One region of the Planococcus sp. MB-3u-03 genome, then DNA from elsewhere that is predicted to be linked to it. Evidence: riboswitches for the same ligand, from Rfam matches in the RefSeq annotation. Region 1 holds a riboswitch; each other region holds the start of a gene.

Region 1 (4,303 bases):
ATCGTCCGCGGCGTCCGTGAACTTCCGGTGACACTCGGAAAATAGCTAGGCAAAAAGGCGGTGCCAATGACTTTTCGAAGTCATTGGCACCGCCTTTTGAATTGTAATTAGTCCAGGCTATGAAGACAGGAAATCCAATACACGCTTCAACTAAAGACTTCTACTTGCTTGCATTGTCGCGTTTGACGATCTTATCGCTCACTTGCTGGCCGCTCAAGGTCACCATCGGCATGCCGCCACCCGGGTTGACCGTACCGCCGACAAAATACAGGTTGTCATATAGTTCGCTTTGCTTCTTGTGCTTGAAGCCGCCGTTCTTGTTCTTGTCGGAAACCGTTCCGTAAATCGCTCCGCGGTCCGAACCGTAGATGCGTTCGATATCATGCGGCGTCCAGACATCGCGTACGACGATATTATCGCGCAAGCCGTCGAGCCCCATGCGTTCGAGCTTATTGATGACTCGCTCTTCGAATTCCTTGTACTGTTCCGGCGTGAACGGGTTGTCCTGGATATACGGGATATGCGGAAGGATTTTAATATTTTCATACCCTTCCGGCGCCTGCGTCGGGTCGGTCTTGTTGACGTTGACGAGATAGATCGTCGGGTCGTCGGGCAATTCATGACGCTCGAACACCTTGTCCATCTGCTCTTTTAAATTGTCCGAGAAGAAGAAATTATGGTGGTTCAGTTGCGGATAGGTCTTCTTGACGCCGAGATGCAAAACGAGTCCGGAACTCGCCGGCTCGTATTTCTTCTCGAGCTTATCGACAAACTCATGCTCCGCCTTGACCATTTTTTGATAGAACGGGATGACTTCCATATTCGATACGTAATAATCAGCGGTTTGGAAGCTGCCGTCTTCGAGTTCGACGCCGGTGATCTTGCCTTCCGCACTCGTCAAGGCACGAATCACGCCCATGCCGGTATGGATCTGGACGCCTTCTTCGCGCGCCAGTCTCTCCATGCCGCCCGCCAGATTATGCATGCCGCCCGGCACATACCAGCAGCCTTGTGCGTGTTGCATATAAATCATCATATTGAGCACAGCGGGTGCGCTATACGGCGAAGACCCTACGTATTTCACGTAATACGACAGCATGTCGCGCAAATGAGGATTATTGATGCGCTTGGAAATCGCGCTGTACATCGTCGAGGTCAAATCGAATCCGGTCAGAGTCGCAAGGATGCCGTTTTGTGCGACGGCCTCCTTCGGCGATTCAAAGCCTTCCTTCAAATAGCTACGCTCGGTCGTTTCGTAAATCCGCTTCGCGTACTTGAGCAGCGCGTAGTATTCCTTCATGTCCTTTTTCGACAGTGCCGGGTTCGCCCGCTCCATCAAATGAAGGTCATGGTACAGATCGATCACCGTGCCGTCCGGGAAAAATGAGCGCCACTCACGCTCTAAGCGTTGCATCGGAACGTAATCCGTCATTTTCTTGCCACTGCTTTGGAACAAGCGATCGAAAATATGCGGCATCGTCAAAATCGACGGGCCCAAGTCAAAACCGAAGCCGTCCCGCTCTAAGCGGTTCACTTTCCCGCCGATATGCTCGTTCTTTTCATATAACGAAACCTCATAGCCTTTTTGCTGCAATGAAATCGCCGCCGACAAGCCCCCAAGCCCGCCTCCGATTACGATTACGGATTTCTTCGCTTTCCCCATATATGTACCGCCCCTTTTTAATGAAATATGTATCCTTCTTTTTTACGCTAAAACCGCCTGTACGGAGATTTCTTTAATGCCTTGCCATTGTCCTTGTTATTCCCTTCATAATAAGCTTAAAAACGCTGATTGTATAGTTTTTGTATAATCCTAGACAAACCGTTCATTCCAGGAATAAACAGGACATTGACAGGGAAAGTGGAATGGTATAGAAAGATGCAATACACAAGACAGGAGTCGATCACTATGGCTGGATTTTTACCGCATATATATGACACGGCCATGAAGCCGCTCGAGAAGACGCGCTTTGAAAAAATCCGCGCCGGACTGGTTCAAAAAGCGCAAGGTCGCGTGCTCGAAATCGGCTTCGGAACAGGTGCGAACTTCCGCTATTATCAAAATGCCGAACGGGTCGACGCCATCGAACCAAACCCGGAGATGAGTAAACAAGCCGGCAAACGCATCCGACAGTCGAAGACACCGATTCGCACGTACGAAGCAGTCGCTGAAAAACTGCCCTTTGCCGATGACAGCTTCGATACGGTCGTCGCGACCTTAGTATTCTGCACGATTCCAGACCCGGTCAAAGCGCTCGAAGAAATCTACCGCGTCAGCAAACCCGGCGCCCAGATCCTCATGTTCGAGCACGTCAAAATGGACCAACCGCTCATGGGCAAAACTCAGGAATCCTTGACACCCGTCTGGAAAAAGCTATGCGACGGCTGCCATTTGAACCGCGATACAATCGATTTGGTGAATCGCTCCCCTCTGGAAATTGTGAAGGTGGAATCCTATTACGGCGGACTATTTTTGACCATTGAGAGCCGGAAACCGTTGTGAATTGTAGCTGTCCCTGTGTACGGCACAATTATGACTATTTACCTGAAGGCATGAAAATACAGAAGGAATATTACTGATCCTGATTTGAAGGTATTTCTTATTCACTTATCCTGCATGGGGCACTACTCGAATTGTGTGGTGCACAGGGACAAAAAAATAATTCCCAATTTCCTTGCAATTGTCCGAAGATTGGTTTAATGTGAACAACATCAACCAGCAATTAACTTAATAGTCGATTTCTTATCAAGAGAGACGGAGGGATTTGGCCCTGTGAAGTCTCAGCAACCGCCCTATTTCAGGACAAGGTGCTAATTCCAATAGGCATAAGCCTAGAAGATAAGAAGAATGCTTTTCCAAAACGGGCTTTCTTCTTTTCGAAGAAAGCCCGTTTTTTTTATTTCCACCACCCACACTAAAAACAGAAAGAAGGAATTTCACATGACCCATTCAACTATTCAAACAAACCAAAAATTAACAACTGCCCCATTCAAGGCTGATCACGTCGGGAGCTTATTGCGCCCCGACAGCATTCACGAGGCGCGCAAGCAGTTCAAAGAAGGCACAATCACAGCGGAACAGCTGCGGGAAGTCGAGACGACGGAAATCAAGCGCATCGTCGACAAGCAAATCGAAGTCGGTTTCAAAGCAGTGACGGACGGCGAATTCCGCCGCACGTTCTGGCATACTGATTTCATGGCGCATATCAATGGCTTCGAAGGTTACACGCCGGAAAAAGGCTATCAGTTCAAAAACGTCGAAACGGAAGCTTATGACGTGCGCAATATCGGCAAGATTTCTTTTAATGAAAACCATCCATTTCTCAGTGATTTCATTGAATTCAAGGAAATCGTCGGCGGCCGCGCTGTGCCGAAATTGACGATTCCAAGCCCGAACCAATTTTTCAACCAAGGCATCCGCGATGAAGCCATCTATCCGGACTTGGAAGACTACGCGAAAGACGTCATTCAAACTTACCGCGACGCTTTCCAGGCATTTTATGATGCCGGCGCGCGCTATATCCAAATCGACGATGTCTATATCGCTGGCTTGTCATCTCCGGACATTCCGTTCAACGATGGAAAATACAATCGCGAGTATTTGATCGACTTGGCGCTTCGTGTCGCAAACGGCGTGCTGGAAGGCAAGCCGGAAGACCTCGCTGTGACGACTCACCTGTGTCGCGGCAATTATCAATCCGACTGGGCATTTGAAGGCAGCTACGCATTGATCGCGCCGACTTTGTTCGCCAAAGAAAAAGTCGACGGCTTCTTCCTTGAATACGACGACGACCGCTCCGGCAGCTTCCAGCCACTTGAGTACATTCCAAACGGTGGACCAAGAGTTGTGCTCGGCGTCTTCACTTCAAAAAATGGTGAACTTGAAGACAAAGAAGCGATCAAAGCACGCGTCGCAGAAGCCGCAGAACATGTGCCGCTCGAGCAGCTATGCATCAGCCCGCAATGCGGATTCGCTTCGACTCACCACGGCAATATCCTCACCGAAGAACAGCAATGGGACAAACTGCGGTACATCGTGGAAGTTTCTGAAGAGATCTTCGGAGAGTAAACGACAAAAGGCAAGCGCAAATTTGCGCTTGCCTTTTTATTTGGAATAATTGTGTGGTGCACAGGGACAATCTCCTGTCCGAAGCCACTCACACCGCGGTTTCGGCTACTCGAATTGTGTGCTGCACAGGGACAGCACTCACTACTACACAAAACGGTACACCGTCCGCGACTCAAACTCCTCCCCTGCCTTCAAAATCGCTGACGGGAAATGCGGATGATAGATGGAATCCGG
Region 2 (4,303 bases), 820 kb from region 1:
CATGAACGAACAATATCCTGTCATCCAAGGGGCGGAAGCCTTCTTTCTGAAAGGCGGCAGCACCGGCATCCTATTGTGCCACGGGTTTCTCGGCACGCCGCAAAGCGTCAGGGAATTAGGCGAAGCGCTCGGCGAACAAGGCTATACGGTTTCCTGTCCGCGGCTGCCGGGCCATGGCACCCATTTCAAGGAGTTGGAACAATTTTCTTATGAAGACTGGTTCCAGAGTGTTGAGCAGGCTTATTTAGAACTCAAACAAGCGTGCACATCGGTCTTTGTCATCGGGCAATCGATGGGCGGCACCTTGAGCTTGGATCTGGCCAGCCGCCATCCTGAAATCCAGGGCATCGCGTTGATCAATCCGGCGATCGACATCCCGCAGTTTGAAACTTACCGCAGCCGCCCGGCCCATGCTTACGTTACAGAAGATGCGCCCGATATCAAAAAAGCGGATGCGGTGGAAATCACTTACGGGCAAGCACCGGTCAAAGCGTATCAGCAATTGCTTGGCTATATGGATGCTGTCCGCGCAAAGCTCGCCGAAGTCCGCTGCCCGGTCGTTTGTTTCCAGTCGCTTGAAGACCATGTCGTGCCGCCAGCCAACACCGACTATATTCTCGGCAAGGTCGGTTCGGATTACGCGTTCAAGCACGAACTCCATAATTCCTATCACATCGCTTCCATGGACCATGAATTGGATTTCATCGTCGCCAAATCCATTGAATGGATCGAACAGGCGCAGGTCTTGCCGGCTGGAGGGCAAGCGTAAACCAAATCGAATTTTAGCATCATGTAAATAAATTCAATTTCTTCAAAATAATGTTGACAAGCCGGATCAAGGGCCGTAACATGAACTTTACAATTTAATCATCTTATCGAGATTGACTGAGGGACTGGCCCTGAGACGTCAAAGCAGCAGACCGCAACGCGGCACTGTGCTAATTCCTTGTACTGCGCGTACAGAGATAAGAGAGGCGATCGAACGTACGAAACCACTCCTCTTCTTGTCGAAAAGAAGAAGGGGTTTTTTTATTACGTTAAAACCAAGTAAACAGGTAAGATAAATTATTTTTTTGGCGAAGGAGGTGCCTTCAATGGACAAATGGTTTTCGAAATACCGTCGGAGCTTGAGCGGCAGATTGGCGCATCAACACTTCGACGCTTCATTGAAAATCTGGGAACTTGGATAGGCTTTTAGGCAGTTGCATACATAATCGAGGCAACATCATTTTTTCAATCATAAGGAGGAACATCGTGAAAAATATCATCTTTTTACTTATCAGTTTAATTGCACTTATCGGCTTGGCCGGTTGTTCCGGCGGCGAAGCGAGTTCGTCCAATGCTGACGGAGATTCAGAACCAGTGGAAGGCGGGGAGCTGAACGTGGCGATCGGCGCAGATCCGAACACGCTGGACTGGATGTATACGGGAGAAAGTGCCGCACGCAAAATCGGCTGGCATATTTATGAAGGTTTGTTTGCCTTAAACCAGGATTTTGAAGCAGTGCCGTTGCTCGCTGAAGATTATGAAGTGAGCGAAGACGGAAAAACCTACACAATTACCTTGCGTGAAGGCGTAAGCTTCCATAACGGGGAACCAGTAACGGCAGAAGATGCCAAAGCGTCCATCGAACGTTGGCTGAAAGTGTCATCTGTCGGCAAGATCACCAACGACCACGTGGAGTCCGTGGAAGCAGACGGCTCGCAATTGACCATTCAATTGAACAAAGCATACAGTTCTCTGCTTTCTGACTTGGCTGCCCCGAAATCGGCTGCAGTCGTCTTACCGAAAGCAATCGCTGAAGCGGCCGGCGAAAAGCCGCTCGACCATGACCAGTATATCGGCACCGGGCCATTCCAGTTTGATTCGTGGAAGCGCGGCGATGAAATCGTCTTGGCCAAATACGACGACTATGCATCTAGAACCGATGAGACAAGCGGTTTGACGGGAGAGAAAAAAGCGTATGTGGATTCGGTCCATTTCAAGATCGTCAAAGACCCTCAAGTGGTGGTCAATGGCTTGAAAACCGGACTTTACGATTTCGGCGATGAAGTTCCGCTCGATTTGTACGAAGTGATCGAAAGCACGCCGAATATCGAAGCTGGCACCGCCACTAACGGCTATACGGTGTTGACGCCGGATAAATCGGAAGCGCCTTTCGATGACTTGCAAGTACGCCAGGCATTGAACGCTGCACTCGATAAAGAAGCGATTGCCAAAGCAACATACGGCAACGAGGAATTTTACGAATTGGACGGCGCTTTGTTCACGCCGAACCAAACCGCCCTGTATTCGGAAGAAAACACAGACGGCTTCCTGTCCTACGATGTGGATGAAGCGAAACGCTTATTGGAAGAAAGCAGCTACGACGGCGAGCCGATCAAAATTATCTTCTCGAGCGATTCCAACGACTATAAGAAAATTGCCGAGATCGCTGAACAGCAGCTTGAAGCAGCCGGCTTTGCGGTCGAGCTGGAATCCTATGAATGGGCAACATACCTTGAGAAATGGGGAGAGGCTTCCAATTGGGATCTCGTTGTCGTCGGATGGTCCCCGTTCTTCTCGCCGAACCAGGCAGGCATGTTGAGCCAGGATTCGAACAGCAGTGGCTGGTATAACAGTGAGAAATGGCAGGAGCAAATCGCCCAGTGGGCACAAGCGGAATCCGAGGAAGAACGACAGCAGATCCTCGCCGGCTTGAACGAAACGCTGTATGAAGAATTGCCGTTTGAAAAAGTGACGAACATCTCGAACTTGAATGCGCGCACAACCGATATCCACGACTATAGCGAATGGTATGGCCCGCGCTTCTGGAATACGTATAAAACAAATTAACGACGAGCCATCAAACAGGATAACTAAGAGAAGAAAATCGTCAGGAACGATGCTGGCGATTTTCTTCCTTTTATGGAGAAGGGGGAACAAGCAATGCTGAACTACACGATTCGCCGGCTGTTGTCGGTGATTCCCGTCATGCTGGTCGTCAGTGTAATCGTCTTTATGATCGTGCATCTGACTCCCGGCAACCCGGCGTTCCTCATTTTAGGGGAGGACAGTTCACCGGAAGCGATTGCTGATTTGGAGCGTGAACTGGGCTTAGACCAAGCGCTTTATGTCCAATTCTTCAATTGGTTTGCACAAGTCATCACGGGGGATCTCGGAACCTCCGTTTACTCTTCGCAATCGGTGACCTCGCTGATCGCCGAGAATTTCGGGCCGACCTTCAGCTTGATGGCGCTGTCGACGGTGATTTTGCTCGTCATTGCCATTCCGGTGGCGATCCTCATCGTCGCGTTGCGCAAGACTGTCTTGGACCCGATTTTCACATCGGTTTCCTTGTTCGGCGTATCGGTCCCGGAATTCTGGCTCGCGACGCTATTGGTGCTCGGCTTCGGCGTCGCGCTGCCGATCTTTCCGGTGGCCGGTTATGTGCCGTTTGCGGAAGGGGCGGATGCATGGCTTCACCATATTTTGCTGCCATCGTTTGTACTGGCGATCGTTGAGGTGGGCATCATCGCCCGGATGCTGCGCGACAGCATGCTCGATTCGGTCAATCAGGATTACATCAAAACGGCGCGCGCGAAAGGCGTAAAGGAACGTGAAGTATTGATGCGCCATGTCTTCATCAATGCCTTGATCCCAACGACCACGGTGCTCGGCGCTACAGTGGCCGGCTTGCTCGGCGGCACAGTCATCATCGAAACTTTGTTCACGATTCCGGGCATCGGCCAGCTCTTGGTCGATTCCATCCACCGCCGCGATTACCCGGTCGTACAGGGAATTGTGTTGTTCATTGCCGGCATTTATGTGTTCGTCAATCTATTGGTAGATCTGCTGTACACATTCCTCGATCCACGCATCCGCTATGATTGACCATTTGGAAGGAGACGAAACCGATGTTTACTAAGAAAACGAATTTGCTGGCGCTGGCGATGCTATTGATCGTCGCGCTTGCGGCCATCACCGCAAGTTTCTGGCTGCCTTTCTCGCCGGCCGCGATTTCCCCGGAACAGCGCTTGACCGGCCCTTCAGGGGCGCATTGGTTCGGCACGGATGATTTTGGCCGCGACATTTTCTCGCGGACCATCGTCGCGGCCCGGGTGTCCTTGTCTGTCGGCGTCATCGTTGCGGTGCTGTCAACGGTAATCGGCACAGTGATCGGCTTAATCTCCGGCTATTTCCGCAAAGTGGATTTCGTGCTGATGAGAATCATTGACGGCTTTCTGGCGTTTCCGGCACTCATCCTTGCGCTTGCGCTGGTTGCAGCACTTGGCGGCAGCATCACCAATATCATCATCGCTTT
Region 3 (4,303 bases), 1.6 Mb from region 1:
GTTTGCTTTCGCCAGTTTCGCAGCCATTTCAATATCGGTGATTTTCATGACGGGATTGGAAGGCGTTTCAATGTAGACCACTTTCGTGTTCGGCTGGAACGCTGCGGCCACTTCGCCAAGGTCGGTCATGTCGACGAATGTATAATCGACTTTGAATTTTTCCAGCACTTCCGTAATGAAGCGATAAGTGCCGCCGTAAACGTCTTCCGAGACCAGCACATGGTCGCCGGCTTTCAACAGCATGAAGGCCGATGAGATGGCTGCCATGCCGGAAGAAAAGGCCAAGCCCCGCGCGCCGCCTTCAAGTTTGGCGATCGTTTCTTCAAGCGATTTGCGCGTCGGGTTGCCGGAGCGGCTGTAATCAAACGGCCCGAACGAATCGATGCTTTCCTGATGGAAAGTCGATGATAAATAGATCGGCACATTGACTGCGCCTGTTAATGGATCGATGCCTGCTGAATGGATCAATTTCGTCTCGCGTCGTTCACTCATGGGAAACGACCTCCTTTTCCAGTTTGGCCAAGGCTTGTGACAAATCAGCGATCAAATCTTCTGCCTGCTCGACGCCTACAGAGAAGCGGAGCAGGCGGTTACAGACGCCGCGTGCCGTGCGTTCTGCAACCGGCATATCGGCATGGGTCTGGGTCGCGGGATACGTGATGAAACTTTCCACGCCGCCGAGGCTCTCTGCGAATGTGATGAGCGACAGGCTCTCGAGGAATTCCCCGACCCATTGTTCTTCGCGCAGGCGGAACGACAGCATGCCGCCTTTTCCAGGGTATAGTACGTCTGTCACGGTCTCTTGAGTTTCAAGGAAGCGGGAGAGTTCTTTGGCATTCGCTTCGTGTTGGCGCATGCGCAGCGGCAAGGTTTTCAAGCCGCGGATCAACAGCCAGGAATCAAGCGGGAAAGTACAGCGCCCGCTGAGTTATGGGCGTTGAAAAGCTGCGCGCATAACTCCTCGCCTTTTGCGGCGACTAGCCCAGCAAGCACATCGTTATGGCCCCCAATGTATTTGGTCGCGCTATGGAGTACGATATCGGCGCCGATTTTGAGCGGCTGCTGCAAGAAAGGGGTCAAAAAGGTATTGTCGACGATCAGTAAAAGATTGTGGCGCTTGGCCAGTTGTGCATACAATTCCAAATCGATCTCCTGCATCAACGGGTTGGTCGGCGTTTCAATGAAAATCGCTTTTGTATTGTCAGTGATTTTCGCTTCGGCCGTTTTCGGATCGACGAAGGGATCGTATACGGGACGGATATGGTATTTTTCCTCATATTGTTCCAGCAGACGGTAAGTACCGCCGTAAATATCTTCAGGAAGCAAAATCTCATCGTTCGGGCGGAACAGGGAAAGGACCAGCTGGATCGCGGCCATTCCAGAGCTGCACGCAAAGCCTGCGTCGCCGCCTTCTAAGTTTGCGATCCCTTCTTCAAGAAGCTGGCGGGTTGGATTTTTCGTCCGCGTATAATCATAGCCTGTGGATTTGCCAAGGCCTTCATGTTCGTAGGCGGTAGAAAGATAAATCGGGGGATTGACCGCCCCTGTGCGCGGGTCGCTGCGGTTGCCGAGTTGAACCAGGCGTGTTTCTAGGCTATGTTGTGTCATGATCCTCATCCTTTCAAATCAAAAAGCAGGGGCTTTCTTCTATGATAAGAAGAAAGCCCCTGCCGTATATGCTATCTTCTCATCTACTAGGTTGCACCTATTGGAATTAGCACCGTGACATATAAGTCCGGTTGCTGAGACTTCACAGGGCCAAATCCCTCCATCTCTCTCGATAAGAATCATTTTATATAGTTGTGGTTGGTTGATGTTTTCCATCATACAACAATTACTTTCGAAATACAAGCGGAATATTGAAAATACTCTTGTAAATGTCCCGAAGGCGCTCGCTTTTATTTCGGAAGCTGAAATGGTATGCTGAGGTATACTTTTATCATGCACGGCTTATACAAAGCCAGTTGCAAAGGGGTTCTGAATTATGTACATCGTCACATCGACCGTCATTGTGCCGGAAGACAAGGTGCAAGACGTCATAGAAATATACCGAAAACGATCGCGCCGTGTAGACCAGGCGGAAGGCTTCACTTCATTCCGGCTGATCCAAAACACGAAAAAGCGCCATGAACTGACCGTCCACTTGGAATGGCAATCCAAACAGGCCTATATGAACTGGGTCAAGAGCCAGGAGTTCAAGGAGATCCATGATTTGGAGAAGAATTATCCAGACCAGGAACTCGCGGGCATCGTCCCGAAAGTCCATCAATACGAAGTGGTGGCCGAATGAACCAGGAACAAAAACAGCAAATCGCGACCGACACGGCAGACGGTATATACGAAGCGTACCCGAATTTATGGGAACGTTTCGGCGATAAGGGATATGAACATACCGTTAAAGACAATCATCACCACTTGGATTACCTCGAAACCGCGTGGGAGCTGCAAAGCGAGCAATCCTTTCTAGACTATGCACTCTGGCTCGAAACGGTGCTCGTGAGCCGCAATGTCGAAACTGCGCTCATCATCGATAATTTTCAGCGGCTTATCGAAATTGTGCCGCGCTATACCGAAACAACGCAAGGAGATTTCATGCGGGGCTGCCTCGATCGCGCAGTCCGGTTATTGGAGCTCCCTCCACATAAAAGGGGCTGATCAAATGAACGAGTCAACACAGCTTTCGGATCTTTTCCTGCAAGGGCAGGAAGAGGAAGCTTTGAAATACGTCCAGGATTTCCTGGAAAGCCATTCACATGAACAGCTCTACGGCGAAATTTTGACGCCGGCGATGTACCGCATCGGAGAATTATGGGAACAAAATGAGATTTCGGTTGCGGAAGAGCATTTAGCAACCGCTGTTTGCGATTTTGTATTGTCCGCTACGGAGCTGCGCAATAAAGATAAGGATGGCCGCAAAAAAGCGATGATTTTTGGCCCGGAAGGCGAAGAGCATTATATCGGGCTCAAGATGGTCGCGGCGATGTTCCGTGAAGAGGGCTATGATGTCCGTTATATGGGGCCGAATTTGCCGCTCGATTCAGCGCTCGAATTGGCCGGTGACTGGCAGCCCGATGTTGTTGCATTGTCGGGTGCACTTGCACACCGCTTGCCGGTTTTGAAAACCTACGCCGAAGCTTTCTCTAAGGTGGACTCAAATCCAGCCGTCCTGATTGGCGGCAGGGCCGCCACCTTGTCGAGCTTTGCGGATTTGCACATAAAAGGAGCGGTCGTCGTCCGAGAACTCGGGGCGCTCCGCGAATGGATCCGCACAGGAAAGGGGTCGAACGATGACACGCTCTCCACTGGCTGAATGGCCGCTTCCGGCTTTTCAACTGAACAATAGCTTTGCGGTCGTCGATTATTCGCTAGAGGCAGAACAGCTTTTCGGAAAACCAAGTGGATTCTTTGAATTGCTCGATGATGGCAGCCGGGCCAAAGCAGGGCGGTTGCTGAAAACCCGCGGCAGCAAGAAACCAATCGAATTGAATTTCACCACAGCGGCCGGCTTCTTCTTGGCGGACGTCTATTACCGGTGGGATAGCGACTTTTCACTGAATCTTGTACTGGTGCCAAAAGATGAGCAAATGGCTGCCATCACGTCTCAATTGATTCGCTTGCGGGGCCGCTTGAAAGAAACGGATTATGAATTGCTTAAGGAAAAAGAACGGTCCGATGCGCTGCTGGATAAAGTGCGTGAACTTTCCGCCCCGTGCATCGCAATCGGTGGAGGCTATGTGCTCATTCCGTTGTTCGGTAATTTGGATGCAAAAAAAGTTGAAGCGATCCGCCCGTATATTGTCACGCGCATCTACGAATACGAAGCCGAAACGGTCGTGATCGATTTGACGGCGATGGGAACGGTGACGCAAGAAGGCGTCAGTTATCTGGAATCGCTCGTGCAGACCTTGGGCGTCATGGGAATCGATGCGGTCATCACCGGCGTAAAGCCGGACCATGCCCAAAAATTGCATCTGTTGAAACGGGAAATGAATTTGCGTTTTGAAGCATCACTGGAATCCGTCCTGACAACAGCCTCAGCAAATCAGTGATGAAACCGGCCATGGGAGCCGGTTTTTTTATGGTTAGGAAGCCTAGTGACTGGATGTTTGTTTCGTTTTCCTTAGGATATCTGGCGATTTTTCGGGAATACATTTAGAGAAAAGGATTATTAAAAGCTGCAGTGGAGGTGTTGGCGATGGGATCATCACATGATCATTCGCATAGCCGCAATAAAAAAACATTGCTGATTGCCTTTTTGATCATCACCAGTTATATGGTGGTCGAGGCGGTCGGCGGATATTTG
Region 4 (4,303 bases), 190 kb from region 1:
TGAACCTTCGAGGAATTTATCGATATCCAAATGGCGCGGCGTATCGAGTTCGACGATGATCGTCCGTTCGGTTTTCGCTTTTTCGTGTAAAGGCTTGTCTTTCAAGGCTTCTGCTTCGCGGATGACGATCGGTTTTTTCTCTTCGACTTTCTTTTCGGTAATCGGCTGCAGATGGCCGATGCGTTTTTTCACCGCTTCGATATGCTTCGGCGTCGTGCCGCAGCAGCCGCCAATCAACCGGACGCCTTCTTCACGCAAAAGCAATGCCGCACGGCCGAAATAATCGGCTTCCGATTCATAGACGATGCGCCCGTCTTCGATATCCAAAAGCGAAGCGTTCGGGTAAGCCGACAAAAAGGCTTTTTCCGGAAGTTCGACGCCTTCGAACGCTTGGATCGTATGGTGCGGTCCAAGGCGGCAGTTGACGCCGACAATTTCCGCACCGAGCGCGTCGAGACGTTTCAATCCTTCGTTCAAGCTCATGCCGTTTTGCAAGATGCCGGGTTCGTGCATCGATAATTGCGCGATGAGCGGGGCGTCGGTCAGTTTCTTCAGATGGCTGACGGTCGCCGCCAGTTCCTCGAAATCGTAATAAGTTTCCAGCAATAAGCCGTCCGGATTGCCGGACAATAGATGCTGGGCTTGCTGGTCGACCATGGCGACGATCTCATCCAAAGTCGCATCGCTTTTGCGGATGCCTCGGATGCCGCCGATCGTGCCGACGACAAACTGTCCGCCGTCTTTTGCGGCTTTATTGGCGATGGCGATCGCTGCTTTATTGATCGCTTCGGTCTGTTCTTCGAGCCCGTAGCGCGCCAGTTTATGGGCGTTCGCCCCGTATGTGTTCGTTTGGATGATATCCGCCCCGGCTGCGATATAATCGCGGTGGATCTTCTCGATCACTTCCGGTCGCTGGATGTTCAATTCCTCGTTGCAGTATTCGATGCCGTAGGAGTACAACAGCGTTCCCATGGCGCCGTCCGCCGTCAGCATTCGTTTTTTCAGTTCATCTAATAACATGATTGGTCCTCCTCCGTCTATTTTGCCGTGCAGCTGCGGACGCATCGATATGAAACAAAAAAAGCCTTCCATGAAAAAGAAGGCTTTACGATATCGGACTCGTTCCTTTTCATCTGCCAGGCGCATGCCTGCTGGAATTAGCACCTGACCGCTAGCGGCTGGTTGCTGAAGCGTCATCGGGCCAGTCCCTCGACTTCTCTAGATAAGAATTCACTATGCAGTTTTTAGTATTCCCACATGATACCCCCTGTGGTGATTTGGGTCAAGGTGATTCATCAAAAAACAAAGAACTTTCTGTTACATTTCTGACTTGCTCACCAGGCATCCGGAACACGCGGATTGAATTTAGCGGCTTCGACGGTGAACTTATACCAAGTGAACGCTTGGCCGTCGATGATCCAAGTGATGTCGATGCGCCGTGGGATTTCGATGCCTTCGACTTCCTGCCATTCATGCACTTCCGCAATGCACGGCAAGCGCTTCGCATCTTCGCCAACATCTTTATAGCGCATCGCGCGCGCCCGCTTCATGCGCCCTTTTTCATCAAATTCAAAGGTCACATTGGCAGTCGACCCGTTATAAGTCATTTCCGCTTCCACAGAACGTTCGTTGCTGTTCAAAAACCGCACGTACGGGCTGAACACCAGTCCCGGCAGCCAGGCCATCTCCATTAAAAAGCGCTGCAAGGCCGATTCATCGAGCTTGCCGTCCGGAATCGCGCGGTTGATCGGCACAAGCCCCGCGAAGCGGATACGCATCCCCGCGCGGCCATTGCGGAAACTATCGGATCCGGTTACGAACAAGCCATCCACTTTCATACGCGCTTTCCAATAGAACGACGGCGGTTCGACAAAGCTGTATTGTTCGGCAGTCGATTCCGTCCATTCTTCCTGATCGGGTTTGGTCTTCATCCAGCCTACTTGCTTTACATAGACGCCCATCACCTGTTCACGGCCGACCGCGCCGATCGTCTCCAGCCACTTGGCGATCGGTTTCGGGAGATTTTCCGTTCTTGCCTCTTCCACTTCCCCGGCGTGCCGGACTTCCGGCCACGTCGGCTTGACGAGCCGCGTCATGTCTTTGTATTTTCGGTAAGCTCCGTATGCCCCAAGCGATGTCAATGCTAAAACCGGCCATCTGCGTTTCATGCCTCATACCCCTCTCCGATTTTGCTGCGCACTTTGTTCCTTGCTATTCTCTTTCGACACGGCATTTATTTTCCCTGCTGGGCGCGGCAATAGAAAACGCCTCCGGAAGAGTGTCCTTCCGGAGGCGTTCGGTATTCATCAGTTTAGATTTTCAAGAGCCGGTTCAAGATGTTCCTTCAATGCCGGCCCCATCGTTTGCGAATAAAGTGTCGTCAAATGATGCTTATCGCGGTAGACGAGCACATTGCCGATCACCGGCGGGCATGTATCATCCGTGCAGAAATACTCGGACATATCGGCGAACGTCACATTATCCGGAATGCCTTCCGTATTTTCCCACGGCACGACATCCGCTAATGCTTTATCGCGCTCGACCGAACAATTGTCGACGCTCAATTCATCGAGGCAAAGCGTCGGGTCGACTTTCATGCGCGGATTGTCGCGCACGGCGAAAATCTCCGCGATCCCTTCGAACTCTTTCCATTTATTGATATAGCCTTTTGGCACCGTATCGCCTGAATTCACCGTCGCTGTCGTGAAAATTAGGTCTGGTGGATCTGCCATTAGCCGTTCCTGCAGATTATCGTTCCAGGTCATGCACGCTTCGTCCAACTGGCCATCGAAATCACCGCTCGAGAAACGGCAGGCGTCTTTATTGTAGACATCGATACGCATGTTCATTTCTTCTGCGACCGCTTCAAGCGCCGGGAACCAATGCCCCGAATGCGAGCCGCCGACCAGCGCGACGACATGCTCTGGATTTTCCGTTACGCCGAACGAACATTCCTTGAGTTTCGAGCTGACACTGCCCGTCAAGAAGCAGTCTTTGTCGCTATAGAATGTCGGCAAATCTTCCTTCGCCGACAAAAAGTCCGGCTGCAGTTCCGCATCTTTTGCAGGCTGGACGTTTTCCAATACGGCGCGTGCGCCGGGGTTATCTTCTACCGTCGCCGTGCCGCCACTGCTCGCCTGGACGAAGACGCCCCATGAGACGCCGACCAAAACAGCGGGCATCATTAAAGCGACAAGCACTTTCGCCAAGCGTTTTTTCGAATGCTTGACCGGCATCTCGCGCACCGGCTTTTCCACGAGGCGGATCGTCATGATCGACAGCACAAGCGTGATCGCCAAAATACTAAAGCCGCCGAGCGCCGTGACTGTCTCTGTATTGAAATAAGCATAATAGAATACCAGCAGCGGCCAATGCCATAAATAAAAGCCATAGGAAATGCTGCCGAAATACTGAAACGGCTTCGAACCGAGCAATTTCTGCACGCCGAATGCCTGCCCGTTTTCACTGGCGATGATGACCAAGATCACCCCGCCGGTCGGCAGCAATGCCGCAAAGCCGGGGAATACGGTCGATACAGGAAGCACCATGCCGGTGAAGGCTATGATCGCAAGCCCTACCCAGCCCATGATGAGATGTGCGCGGTCCGAAAAGCGTAAATACGGAAGCATTAGCGCAAGCATCCCGCCGAGCGAGAATTCCCAAGCGCGTGCGAAGGTATCGAAATACGCCCACGGCTGATTGACCGCTGTGATATAAACCGAATAGCTGAGTGAAGCGAGGAAAATCACCGACAGCACGGCCAGCAAAGTTTTGCGCACCGGCGTCTTAAGGATTTTCGTCGCCAACAGGTAAACGAGCGTAATGACGATTGGCCAGGTCACATAAAACTGGCCCTGGATCGACAATGCCCAGAAATGCTGGAACGGGCTCGCCGTGTTGTTCTGTGCCAAATAATCGACGGCGCTATTGGCGAGCTGCCAGTTCTGGAAATAGAACATTGATGAAAACAATTCAGCGATCGTCTGGCGCCATGTGCTGAGCGGCAATAACACAATCGACAGCACTGCCGAGACGACCATTACCGTAAACGCCAGCGGAAACAGCCGTTTCGCGAGCCCCAGTAGATTTTCCGTGTAATTGATACGGCCATCGCGCACCATCCGTGACAAAAGAGACGTCGTGATCAAATATCCCGAGACGATGAAGAATACATCGACGCCTCCGGATACCGACCCGATCCAAATATGATAGACTGCCACCAAAAGCGCCGCAACCGCGCGGATTCCTTCCAACTCAGGCCGGAAGCGCTTTTCGGGCACCCGTAAATCTGCCATTTCGAGTA

What was found. A riboswitch is a leader RNA that binds a small molecule or an ion and turns the genes downstream of it on or off. The one in region 1 is predicted to bind S-adenosylmethionine.
Region 2: it holds a riboswitch for S-adenosylmethionine, as region 1 does, so the genes downstream of both, CW734_RS17760 (ABC transporter substrate-binding protein) here and CW734_RS04960 (5-methyltetrahydropteroyltriglutamate--homocysteine S-methyltransferase) in region 1, are expected to answer to the same signal.
Region 3: it holds a riboswitch for S-adenosylmethionine, as region 1 does, so the genes downstream of both, CW734_RS12840 (methionine biosynthesis PLP-dependent protein) here and CW734_RS04960 (5-methyltetrahydropteroyltriglutamate--homocysteine S-methyltransferase) in region 1, are expected to answer to the same signal.
Region 4: it holds a riboswitch for S-adenosylmethionine, as region 1 does, so the genes downstream of both, CW734_RS04120 (bifunctional homocysteine S-methyltransferase/methylenetetrahydrofolate reductase) here and CW734_RS04960 (5-methyltetrahydropteroyltriglutamate--homocysteine S-methyltransferase) in region 1, are expected to answer to the same signal.

What each region holds. Positions count from the first base shown of each region.
Region 1 is NZ_CP025135.1:742,584-746,886, reverse strand. Features, by position in the region: gene CW734_RS04975 (cytochrome P450 family protein) at 1-45, shown strand, start outside; gene CW734_RS04970 (phytoene desaturase family protein) at 161-1,663, opposite strand; gene CW734_RS04965 (class I SAM-dependent methyltransferase) at 1,910-2,503, shown strand; SAM riboswitch class I at 2,741-2,846, shown strand; gene CW734_RS04960 (5-methyltetrahydropteroyltriglutamate--homocysteine S-methyltransferase) at 2,942-4,069, shown strand; gene CW734_RS04955 (aldose epimerase family protein) at 4,214-4,303, opposite strand, start outside.
Region 2 is NZ_CP025135.1:3,302,370-3,306,672, reverse strand. Features, by position in the region: gene CW734_RS17765 (alpha/beta hydrolase) at 2-769, shown strand; SAM riboswitch class I at 870-972, shown strand; gene CW734_RS17760 (ABC transporter substrate-binding protein) at 1,255-2,835, shown strand; gene CW734_RS17755 (ABC transporter permease) at 2,929-3,873, shown strand; gene CW734_RS17750 (ABC transporter permease) at 3,897-4,303, shown strand, end outside.
Region 3 is NZ_CP025135.1:2,293,664-2,297,966, reverse strand. Features, by position in the region: gene CW734_RS12845 (aminotransferase class I/II-fold pyridoxal phosphate-dependent enzyme) at 1-492, opposite strand, end outside; partial or broken gene CW734_RS12840 (methionine biosynthesis PLP-dependent protein) at 485-1,608, opposite strand; SAM riboswitch class I at 1,685-1,787, opposite strand; gene CW734_RS12835 (antibiotic biosynthesis monooxygenase family protein) at 1,985-2,290, shown strand; gene CW734_RS12830 (hypothetical protein) at 2,287-2,655, shown strand; gene CW734_RS12825 (cobalamin B12-binding domain-containing protein) at 2,660-3,310, shown strand; gene CW734_RS12820 (STAS domain-containing protein) at 3,288-4,049, shown strand; gene CW734_RS12815 (cation diffusion facilitator family transporter) at 4,196-4,303, shown strand, end outside.
Region 4 is NZ_CP025135.1:553,410-557,712, reverse strand. Features, by position in the region: gene CW734_RS04120 (bifunctional homocysteine S-methyltransferase/methylenetetrahydrofolate reductase) at 1-1,023, opposite strand, end outside; SAM riboswitch class I at 1,127-1,229, opposite strand; gene CW734_RS04115 (DUF6920 family protein) at 1,335-2,168, opposite strand; gene CW734_RS04110 (acyltransferase family protein) at 2,307-4,295, opposite strand.